2 regions of the Caloranaerobacter ferrireducens genome follow, and region 1 is predicted to be linked to the other one. Evidence: riboswitches for the same ligand, from Rfam matches in the RefSeq annotation. Region 1 holds a riboswitch; the other holds the start of a gene.
What was found. A riboswitch is a leader RNA that binds a small molecule or an ion and turns the genes downstream of it on or off. The one in region 1 is predicted to bind cobalamin.
Positions count from the first base shown of each region.

Region 2: it holds a riboswitch for cobalamin, as region 1 does, so the genes downstream of both, BFN48_RS09615 (aspartate-alanine antiporter-like transporter) here and BFN48_RS05815 (cobyric acid synthase) in region 1, are expected to answer to the same signal.

Region 1 is NZ_MDJR01000002.1:249,932-254,670, reverse strand. It holds gene cbiB (adenosylcobinamide-phosphate synthase CbiB) at 1-688, opposite strand, end outside; gene BFN48_RS05815 (cobyric acid synthase) at 688-2,181, opposite strand; cobalamin riboswitch at 2,303-2,483, opposite strand; gene BFN48_RS05810 (M14 family metallopeptidase) at 2,713-3,984, shown strand; gene ppsA (phosphoenolpyruvate synthase) at 4,443-4,739, opposite strand, start outside.
Region 2 is NZ_MDJR01000006.1:101,060-105,798, reverse strand. It holds gene BFN48_RS09620 (4Fe-4S dicluster domain-containing protein) at 606-1,667, shown strand; cobalamin riboswitch at 1,759-1,956, shown strand; gene BFN48_RS09615 (aspartate-alanine antiporter-like transporter) at 2,120-3,361, shown strand; gene BFN48_RS09610 (acetyl-CoA hydrolase/transferase family protein) at 3,385-4,739, shown strand, end outside.

The DNA.
Region 1 (4,739 bases):
CGTACCCAATTAAAAGCCCAGAAATAAGCATAAGTAAGCTGCCTACTCTGGCAGGTATGTAATTCACTACATCATCTAATTTTGCAGAAGCGTAACCTATTTCTCTATATAGTTCGTGAATATAACCTACCATTGAATCTAGTGTGTTAATAGTTTTATAAAAATAAGCCATTTCTACAGGTATGCCTAGTGCTAGTCCAAATCCTATAAACATTAATGGTGCAATTACTCCATCTATTGTATTCTCAGCAATAGTTTCAACTGTTGCTCTAATTACCTCTTTCTCTTGAAGTTGACTTGTTTCTCTTCCAACTAAATAAGAAAGCAGTTTCCTTGCTTTATTAATATTCTCTTCTTTTAATGCATAATAGACTTTCATTGTTTCTTTCTCAAGACACCTAGCTGCTATGGAAGCATATACTAAATAAACTGAAAGTATGAAACCTAATTCAAAATGTATAATATATGCAAATTTTATTAAATAATGAATTATAACCAGAACTGTTGTTAAAGTTGCAAAAGTTAAAATAAATCCACCTTTTCTTTTAGATAATATATTGCTTTTTCTAATAAACTTTTCATATTTTGCTATTAATTTACCTATATACTTTATAGGATGTGGCCAATTATGCGGATCGCCGATAATGTAATCTAAAATAACTGCTATTATTAGAATATATATTTTCATTATTTCAACCCCATAATTTTCTTTATACCATCTAAATCAACATGTTTTCTAACTATTTCAGCTAATTTAGCATATTCTTTCTCTTTAATCTCCTTATAACTCATATTGCAATTAGATACTTCTATACCTTTCTTTTGTTTCAGCCAATTAACAAGTTTTTCTCTAAAATTATCATTTTCAAATATCCCATGTAAATAAGTTCCAAATACCTTTCCATCTGCACTTATTGCCCCGTCATATCTTCCTTCATCCAATTTGATAAATGGCTTTGAATCCCCAATAAGTTCTGTCTCACCCATATGAATTTCATAACCTTCTATTTTGTAATCAATATTTTGCTCTAAAAAACAATTATCTGCAATTATTTTTCCAAAAACCTGTTTTGTGCACTTAGTTTTCTTCATAGTAGTCCTTATCTCTAATAAAGATAGTCCATTAATTCTTTTTAATATTGACTCTACTGAATAAAAGTCAACAATTTCTAAACCAAGCATTTGATATCCACCACATATGCCCATAATTGGTATGCCTTTTTTATGTTTTTTATAAATTTCTCTATCAAAGCCTTTTTCAAATATGTAATTCATATCGGCTATAGTATTTTTACTGCCCGGCAATATAATCATATCAATATCATCAAAGTCTTTCTTTTGTACTATATATCTAACATTTACATCTTTTTCAAAATCAAACGGCGTAAAATCGCTAAAATTAGAAATATAAGGAGTTTTAACCACTCCAATATTAATACCACCTGTATTTTTTTGCTTGAATCTTGAAGTTTCACTATCTTCGTCATCTATATATAACTCCATATAAGGTATAACCCCTAAACATGGCTTGCCAATCTTTTCTTCTAACATTTTGATACCTGGTTCAAGTATTTTTATATCTCCTCTAAATTTATTTATAATAAACCCCTTAATTCTATCTCTCTCTTTTTTTTCTAAAAGCATAATTGTTCCATAAATTGAAGCAAATACTCCACCTTTATCAATATCCCCAACTAAAATAACTGGAGAATCAACCATTTCTGCTAACCCCATATTTACAATGTCATTTTCTCTTAAATTGATTTCAGCTGGACTACCAGCACCTTCTATAACTACTATTTCAAATAACTTATCAAGCTTATTAAAAGACTTTTTAATTATTTCCACCAATTTATGTTTTTCTTTGTAATAATCTTCTGCTTTCATATTTTTATAAACTTTACCTCTAACTATAACCTGACTACCTATTTGACTAGTTGGTTTTAGTAAAATAGGATTCATATCAACAATAGGCTCAATCTTTGCTGCTTCTGCTTGTACAACTTGAGCTCTACCCATTTCTAAACCATCTTTTGTTACAAAAGAATTTAATGACATATTCTGTGATTTGAAAGGTGCAACTGAATAACCGTCTTCTTTAAAAATTCTGCAAAACGCTGCTGTAATAATGCTTTTACCCACAGAAGAACCTGTCCCCTGAAGCATAATTTTTTTAGCCAACAAACCAGCTCCTTACATATATAGTCAAATAAGGGAAAATGTAGTTGAGAGAAGAAATAAAAAAACACATAGAGGTAACTATGCGTCTATGAAAAGAACTACATACTTCCCTCCGAAGTATAAGTCTACGACTTTCAAGGCAGGTCTCCTGGCTCGTAGTTCATCTTACTCTCTTCCCCTTCCCGGTTACCCAGTGGTTATGGAAGATTTCATCCCTACTCACAGTAGCGGGGGCTGCAGAGGATTTTCACCTCTTTCCCTTTTAAGTTCCGTAAAGGAACACCTTGAAATCTATGGAATTGTATCAGCCAATTACATTATATTTAAATTAGATTTTTTTGTCAATTAAATTTTCTTTAAATTGTGATTATTTTGTGATAATGCCATCTAATAAATATTGTTTAAAAAATGAAATTAGAATAAACTTTAGTAACTAAATCTATTCTTTATCAATAAATTAATAATAAGGCCACTTAGTTGTATGTCATTTATTTTTTTAACTCTAAATTTTAATTTAAAAGAGGTGTGGTTATGAAGATAATAAGATTTGGCACAACTGGAACTGAAATAATGAAGATACAAGCAGCTTTAAAGAAAACTGGCTACTATACTGGTCCTATAAATGGTATTTTCAACATTAATACTAAAATAGCTATAAAGAATTTCCAAAAAGACAGAAATCTCCCTGTCACAGGAGAAATTGATAAAGCTACTTACTACCAGATTAAAAGATTAATCTTAGGTTATGATTACTATATTATACAAAAAGGAGATACACTATTTGATATTGCTGAAAAATACGATACGACTATCGATAAAATCATTACAGCTAATCCAAATTTAGTACCTTATAACTTAAACATTGGTGAAAAAATAGTAGTTCCTTATAATATTGATATTGTTGATACTAACATAAATTACACCTATGATATTTTAATAGGTGATATAAAAGGTCTTTTAGCCAGATATCCTTTTCTACAATCAGGTAGCATTGGTAGAAGTGTACTTGGTAGAAAGCTTTATTATTTAAAATTAGGTAAAGGTAGTAATGAAGTGTTTTATAATGCTGCTCACCACTCATTAGAATGGATAACTACTCCACTACTAATGAAATTTATTGAGAATTTTTGCAAAGCATATAGCGAAAATAAATCTATTAAAGGTTATAATACTCGTGAAATATTTGAAAAAAGCAGTATTTATATAGTTCCTATGGTAAACCCTGATGGAATAGATTTAGTACTGAACGGCTTAGATAATAATAATCCATATTACGATGATCTAATTAAATGGAATAATGGAAGTATGGATTTTTCTAAAACATGGCAAGCTAATATACATGGTGTAGACTTAAATCATAATTATGATGCTTCATGGGAAGAGTCCAAAAAAGCTGAACCTTTATATGGAATCTATGGTCCTGGTCCTACAAGATATTCAGGTCCTTATCCTGAGTCCGAACCAGAATCCAAATCAGTTGCAGATTTTACTAGAAAACATGATTTCAGGCTCGTTTTAGCATATCACAGTCAAGGAGAAATAATCTATTGGAACTATAAAAATCTAGCCCCAGTTGAAGCATTAGAAATAGGAAAAAAACTTTCTCAAGTAAGTGGCTATTCATTAGCTGAAGCTTATGGTATTGCTAGCTATGCAGGATATAAAGATTGGTTTATAAAAGAATATCATAGACCAGGATATACAATAGAAGTCGGAAAAGGAAAAAATCCACTTCCTATATCTCAATTTGATAAAATATACGCCGATAATGAAGAATTACTGCTATTGGCGGCGATTGTATAGGTACTAGGTACTGGGTACTAGGTGCTAGGTGTTGGAAATATAAAGTTGAAAATTGAAAATGGAACAAAATCTTTGTTTTAAATAAATTTAGGAAGATTTTGTTGAAATCCATAACGGAAATTATATTTAAAATTTTTTACAATATTAATAAGTTTATAATTTTCTATGGATTATAAAATTATTTGGCTACTCGTCATTCGCTATTCGCTTTTCGAATATCGAACAACCTTTCTAAAATATTTATTAAAATAAAAGCGAATGCTTGTAAAAATTTAGATAGAAAACTAGATGAAAATTAAAAGAAAATCCGTAGGCTTAGCATGGACGCTAAGCCAGCTTCCCAGAGTCAGGACGACTCATTGGGAGCGTTAGGATTTTCTGAAAATTTGAATCTAAAGTTTTCTCTAAATTTTTTCGCATGAGTCTTATTTTCATAAATATGTTTACTTTACTCACTTTTATAGCTTTCTAATTTTATTTAAAATAATTTTCTGTTCAACATGTGCAACTAATCTTCTTGTATAATCAACTACATCTGGATTGACACTTATACTATCAATTCCTTCTTGCACTAGAAATTCAGCAAATTCAGGATATAGTGAAGGAGCTTGACCGCATATAGATACAGTCTTACCATATTTATGAGCTGCTTTTATTAATGTTTTTATTGCCTTCTTAACTGCTGGATTTCTTTCATCAAAATATCCCATACTATTCAAAATTCCTGAATCCCTATCTGCACCTAATATAAGTTG
Region 2 (4,739 bases), on a different contig from region 1:
GAAAAACTCCTATCTGATGATAGGAGTTTCACGCTTAGTTGAAAAATATAATTTTGTCAACAAACTAAAACTCTTATCTGATGATATGAGTTTTTTGAAAGGAAGAATATATAAAAATGATTAATATTATATTAGTTGTTTACGTTTTTCTAAATTTAATAGGATTTTTGTTAGAACAGCTTTCAAGTGTTTCAATGTCTGTTTATCGCGATTTGTTTTGTCGTCGTAGATTATTAGATAATATAATATTTATCCCAAATTTATTAAACTCATATAAGTTAATAATATTTTTAGGAATAATAATACTTATTTTTTTATTTAAAAGAGTTAAACATTTAAATAGAATAAATATGAACAGTAAAATCTTGCAAATAAATATTTTATATAATTTATTTTTTAGTTGTTTTTTTTTGGTTTTGATTATTTTATATGAGAGTATTAACTTTTTATCTATCCCTTGGTTCGTTCTAAGTTATGCTTTAATCTATGTAATAAATCTTATTGATTTATATTTTAATTTGAATATTATGTAAAAGATAAGTATGTTATAATAAATGATGAAAATATAGAAATATAATTCTAAGTAGATGAATGGAGTGTTCATTTTGAAAAGGATAGATGAAAGAGATACAATGTTTGCGAGGATGAACTATAAAAAAGGTACGCCTCAATATGAAGATTATTATAAAAGGAATAAAGATAAAAAGGAAATAGATGATGATATTAGAAATAGACCTCAAATATGTGGAGAAGGTACAGCTACTTATAATCCAATAAATTCACCAATTGCGGTAGCAAACTTTAGATTTTTGGGAGATATAATGAATTATGTTGAAGGAGCAGTTAATTCCGTTAAAGTTGAAGTTAATGCTGAGGATATGACAAAAAAGATAAAGGGACTAGCTAAGTATTATGGAGCTAAATTAGTTGGAATAGCAAAGATGAAAGAATACCACTATTATAGTCATAGAGGTAGACGAGAAGATGTATATGGTCAAGAAGTAGAAGCTAAACATCCTTATGGAATAGTTTTTGCAGTTGAAATGGATAAAAATATGATTAATAGAGCACCTCAAGTATCTGAAGTGATAGAAACATCAAAAGCATATGTGGATGCAGCTGTAATAGGAATGCTTTTATCTTATTATATTAGGGAATTAGGTTATGATGCAAGAAATCATATGGATGGTAATTATTTAGTTGTAGCTCCGCTTGTAGCAAGAGATGCAGGGATTGGCGATATAGGAAGAAAAGGAATAATAGTAACGAGAGAGTATGGTTCAAGAGTTAGATTAGGAGTAGTTACTACAGATATACCACTAATACCCGATGAGAGAATAGATTTTGGATTAGAGGAATTTTGTAAGGTGTGTAAAAGATGCGTAAGGACATGTCCTGGTAGAGCAATTCCTTCAGGAGATCCAGTAGAGATAGATGGAATAAAAAGATGGCAGATAAAACAGGAAGACTGTTATAAGATGTGGAGAAGTTTAGGTACTGATTGTGGAATATGCATAAGCAGTTGTCCGTTTAGTCAAGGTATAGATTTAGAATTAATAGATAGAATAAAAGAATCAAAAGAAGTAATTGAAAAGATATTAAAAGAACATGACGAAAAATATGGTATAAGACCATATATTAAAGATTCGCCAGACTGGCTTGCATAATTATATATTTGATTAATAAAATTTAAAAAATTTTTCTTTTTTAATATATTCATTGACAATTTATAATTAGTTTAATAAAATGTGATTAAAATAAAATACGGAGCTCTATGGTGCTTATGAGGAATATCATAAGCTTAAAAGGGAAGTTCGGTGAAAGTCCGACGCGGTCCCGCCACTGTAACGAGGAGCACAGTTATATAAAAGCCACTGTTTCTTTTGGAAGAAATGGGAAGGGAGTAACTGTGCAATGATTCGAAGCCAGGAGACCTGCCATAGGGAACAATACCGTTTTTACCCACGAGGATGGGGAGGTATTATGTGTAGTATAGGCCGATTTATGTGATTAAAGTCGGGTAGTTACTATTATTGTCATAATACACCTTATTCCCAAGTGGGAATAAGGTGTTTTTTCATTCAGTTATAATTTAAAGCTAAAATAAAGGAGAGATAAAATGAGCTTAAATGTTACAATGTTCATAACTAATCCTTTTGTGTTAATGTTTGTTTCGGTTTTTCTTGGACAATTATTAGGCAAAGTTAATTTTGGCAGATTTAAACTTGGCAGTTCGGGAGGACTATTTACTGGACTTATAATAGGATGGTTCATATATAGGAATTATGCTTTGCCATATAAAGATTTAGAGCAGATGCCGATATATGCTGAAAAAATATTAGAACAAGGTGTAATTTCGAAAGATTTTTTCTTGTTTACTCTTATATTATTTGTAGCAGCAGTGGGACTTTTGGCTTCAAAAGATTTAGATAAAGTATTGAAAAAATACGGTCTTAAGTTTGTAATTTTAGGAATTGTTATTACATTTACAGGAGCGTTTGTTACTTATATTATGACCTTAATAAGTAAAGGACAAAATCTATTTGCTATTTCTGGGGTTTATACAGGAGCTCTGACAAGTTCTCCAGGATTGGCCGCTGCACTTGAGTCTGTTTCTATCTATGGCAAGGAAGCAGAAAGTATGGTTGGATTTGGCTATGCGATTGGTTATATACCAGGTGTTCTTATTGTTATTTTAGCTATGCAATTTATACCATTAATTTTTGGGATAGATATTAATAAAGAAAAAAAGGAATTTTTTAAAGAAATGTATCCGGCTAAAGAAGAATGTGTTAAAGACAGAGAAGTACAATTTGACTTGATAGCATTTGTTTTTGTTTGTTTATTTGGTATATTTATTGGAAATTTAAAAATATATTTGGGTCATACAATAAATTATTTTAATTTAGGTACAACAGGTGGTGTTTTAATATCATCTCTATTGCTTGGCTATATAAGGAAAATAGGTTTCTTAAATTTTAGAATGAATAGCAAAGTATTGAGTGTAATACGTGAATTAGCACTCTCTTTTTTCTTAACTATAGTGGGGTTAAGATATGGATATTCTGCTTTAACATCACTTACGGGTTCAGGTATATATTTAGCCTTAATAGCGTTAGTTTGTGGTTTTTTTTCGATATTTGCTGGTTTTATTATAGGAAGATATGTATTCAAAATAAATTGGATTGTTCTAGCAGGAGCACTTTGTGGTGGTATGACGAGCACTCCGGGTTTAGGTGCTGCTATAGATGCCACAAACTGTGATGATGTAGCTGCTGGCTATGGAGCAACTTATCCATTTGCACTTTTAGGTATGATTGTCTTTACTATCATATTATATAAACTACCAATTCAATTTTAAGGAATTAATAAGGAGGAGTGGATATGCTTGATAACAGAATAAGAAATAAAGAATTATTAAACAAAGTGATGTCTGCTGAAGAGGCTGCTATGTTAATTAAAGATGGGATGAATATTGGTACAAGTGGGTTTACTCCATCTGGTTACCCTAAAGCAGTTCCATTAGCATTGGCTAAAAGAGTTAAAGAAACAGGTGAAAGGATAAGAATAGGGTTGTTTACAGGGGCTTCTGTAGGGGATGAATTAGATGGTGAGCTTTCTAGAGCTGGAATTATTGCAAAGAGATTACCATATCAGACTAATGAAAGCATACGAGATTATACTAATAGTGGTGGTTGTGAATTTCTAGATATGCATTTAAGTCATGTACCTCAATATACGAAATATGGATTTTTAGGGAAAATAGATATTGCAATAATCGAAGCTGTTGCAGTAACAGAGGAAGGGCATATAATACCTTCTACATCTATCGGCTGTTCACCTACATTTGTGCAGATGGCTGAAAAAGTGATTGTTGAGATTAATACAAGTCAACCTCTTGATTTAGAAGGTATGGCTGATATATATATTCTCAATGATCCACCTAATAGAAAACCGATACCTATTGAAAGGGTAGATCAAAGAATTGGGACTGTGTATATTCCATGTGGATTAGATAAAATAGCAGCGATTGTAGTAACAGACATTGTTGATAATGTCAGACCTTTAGCTCCAATTGATGATATTTCAGAGAAGATATCAGGATATCTTATAGATTTTCTAGAACATGAAGTGAAAGTAGGTAGACTTCCACAAAATTTACTACCTTTACAATCAGGTGTTGGAAGCGTAGCAAATGCAGTTCTAGCTGGGCTTCTAAAATCAAAATTTGAAAATCTAGTCTGTTATACAGAAGTAATTCAAGATTCGATGCTTGATCTTCTTGATTCAGGAAAGGCGTTGTTTGCTTCAGGTACTTCTATAACTCCTTCTAAAGATGGGCTTGTAAGATTTAAGGAAAGGATTAAATTATATAAAGATAAAATAATTCTAAGACCTCAAGAAATAAGCAACAATCCAGAAATAATAAGAAGATTAGGTGTAATAGCGATGAATACGGCTATAGAGGCTGATATTTATGGGAATATTAATTCTACAAATATATTTGGTTCAAGAATGATGAACGGTATAGGTGGTTCTGGTGATTTTACTAGAAATGCACATATTTCCATTTTTACGACTCCATCTACTGCTAAAAACGGAAATATATCTTCAATAGTTCCTATGGTTTCACATCATGATCATACAGAACATGATGTGATGGTAATAATTACAGAGCAGGGAGTAGCTGATTTAAGAGGATTGAGTCCAAAAGAGCGTGCTAAGGTTATAATAGAAAA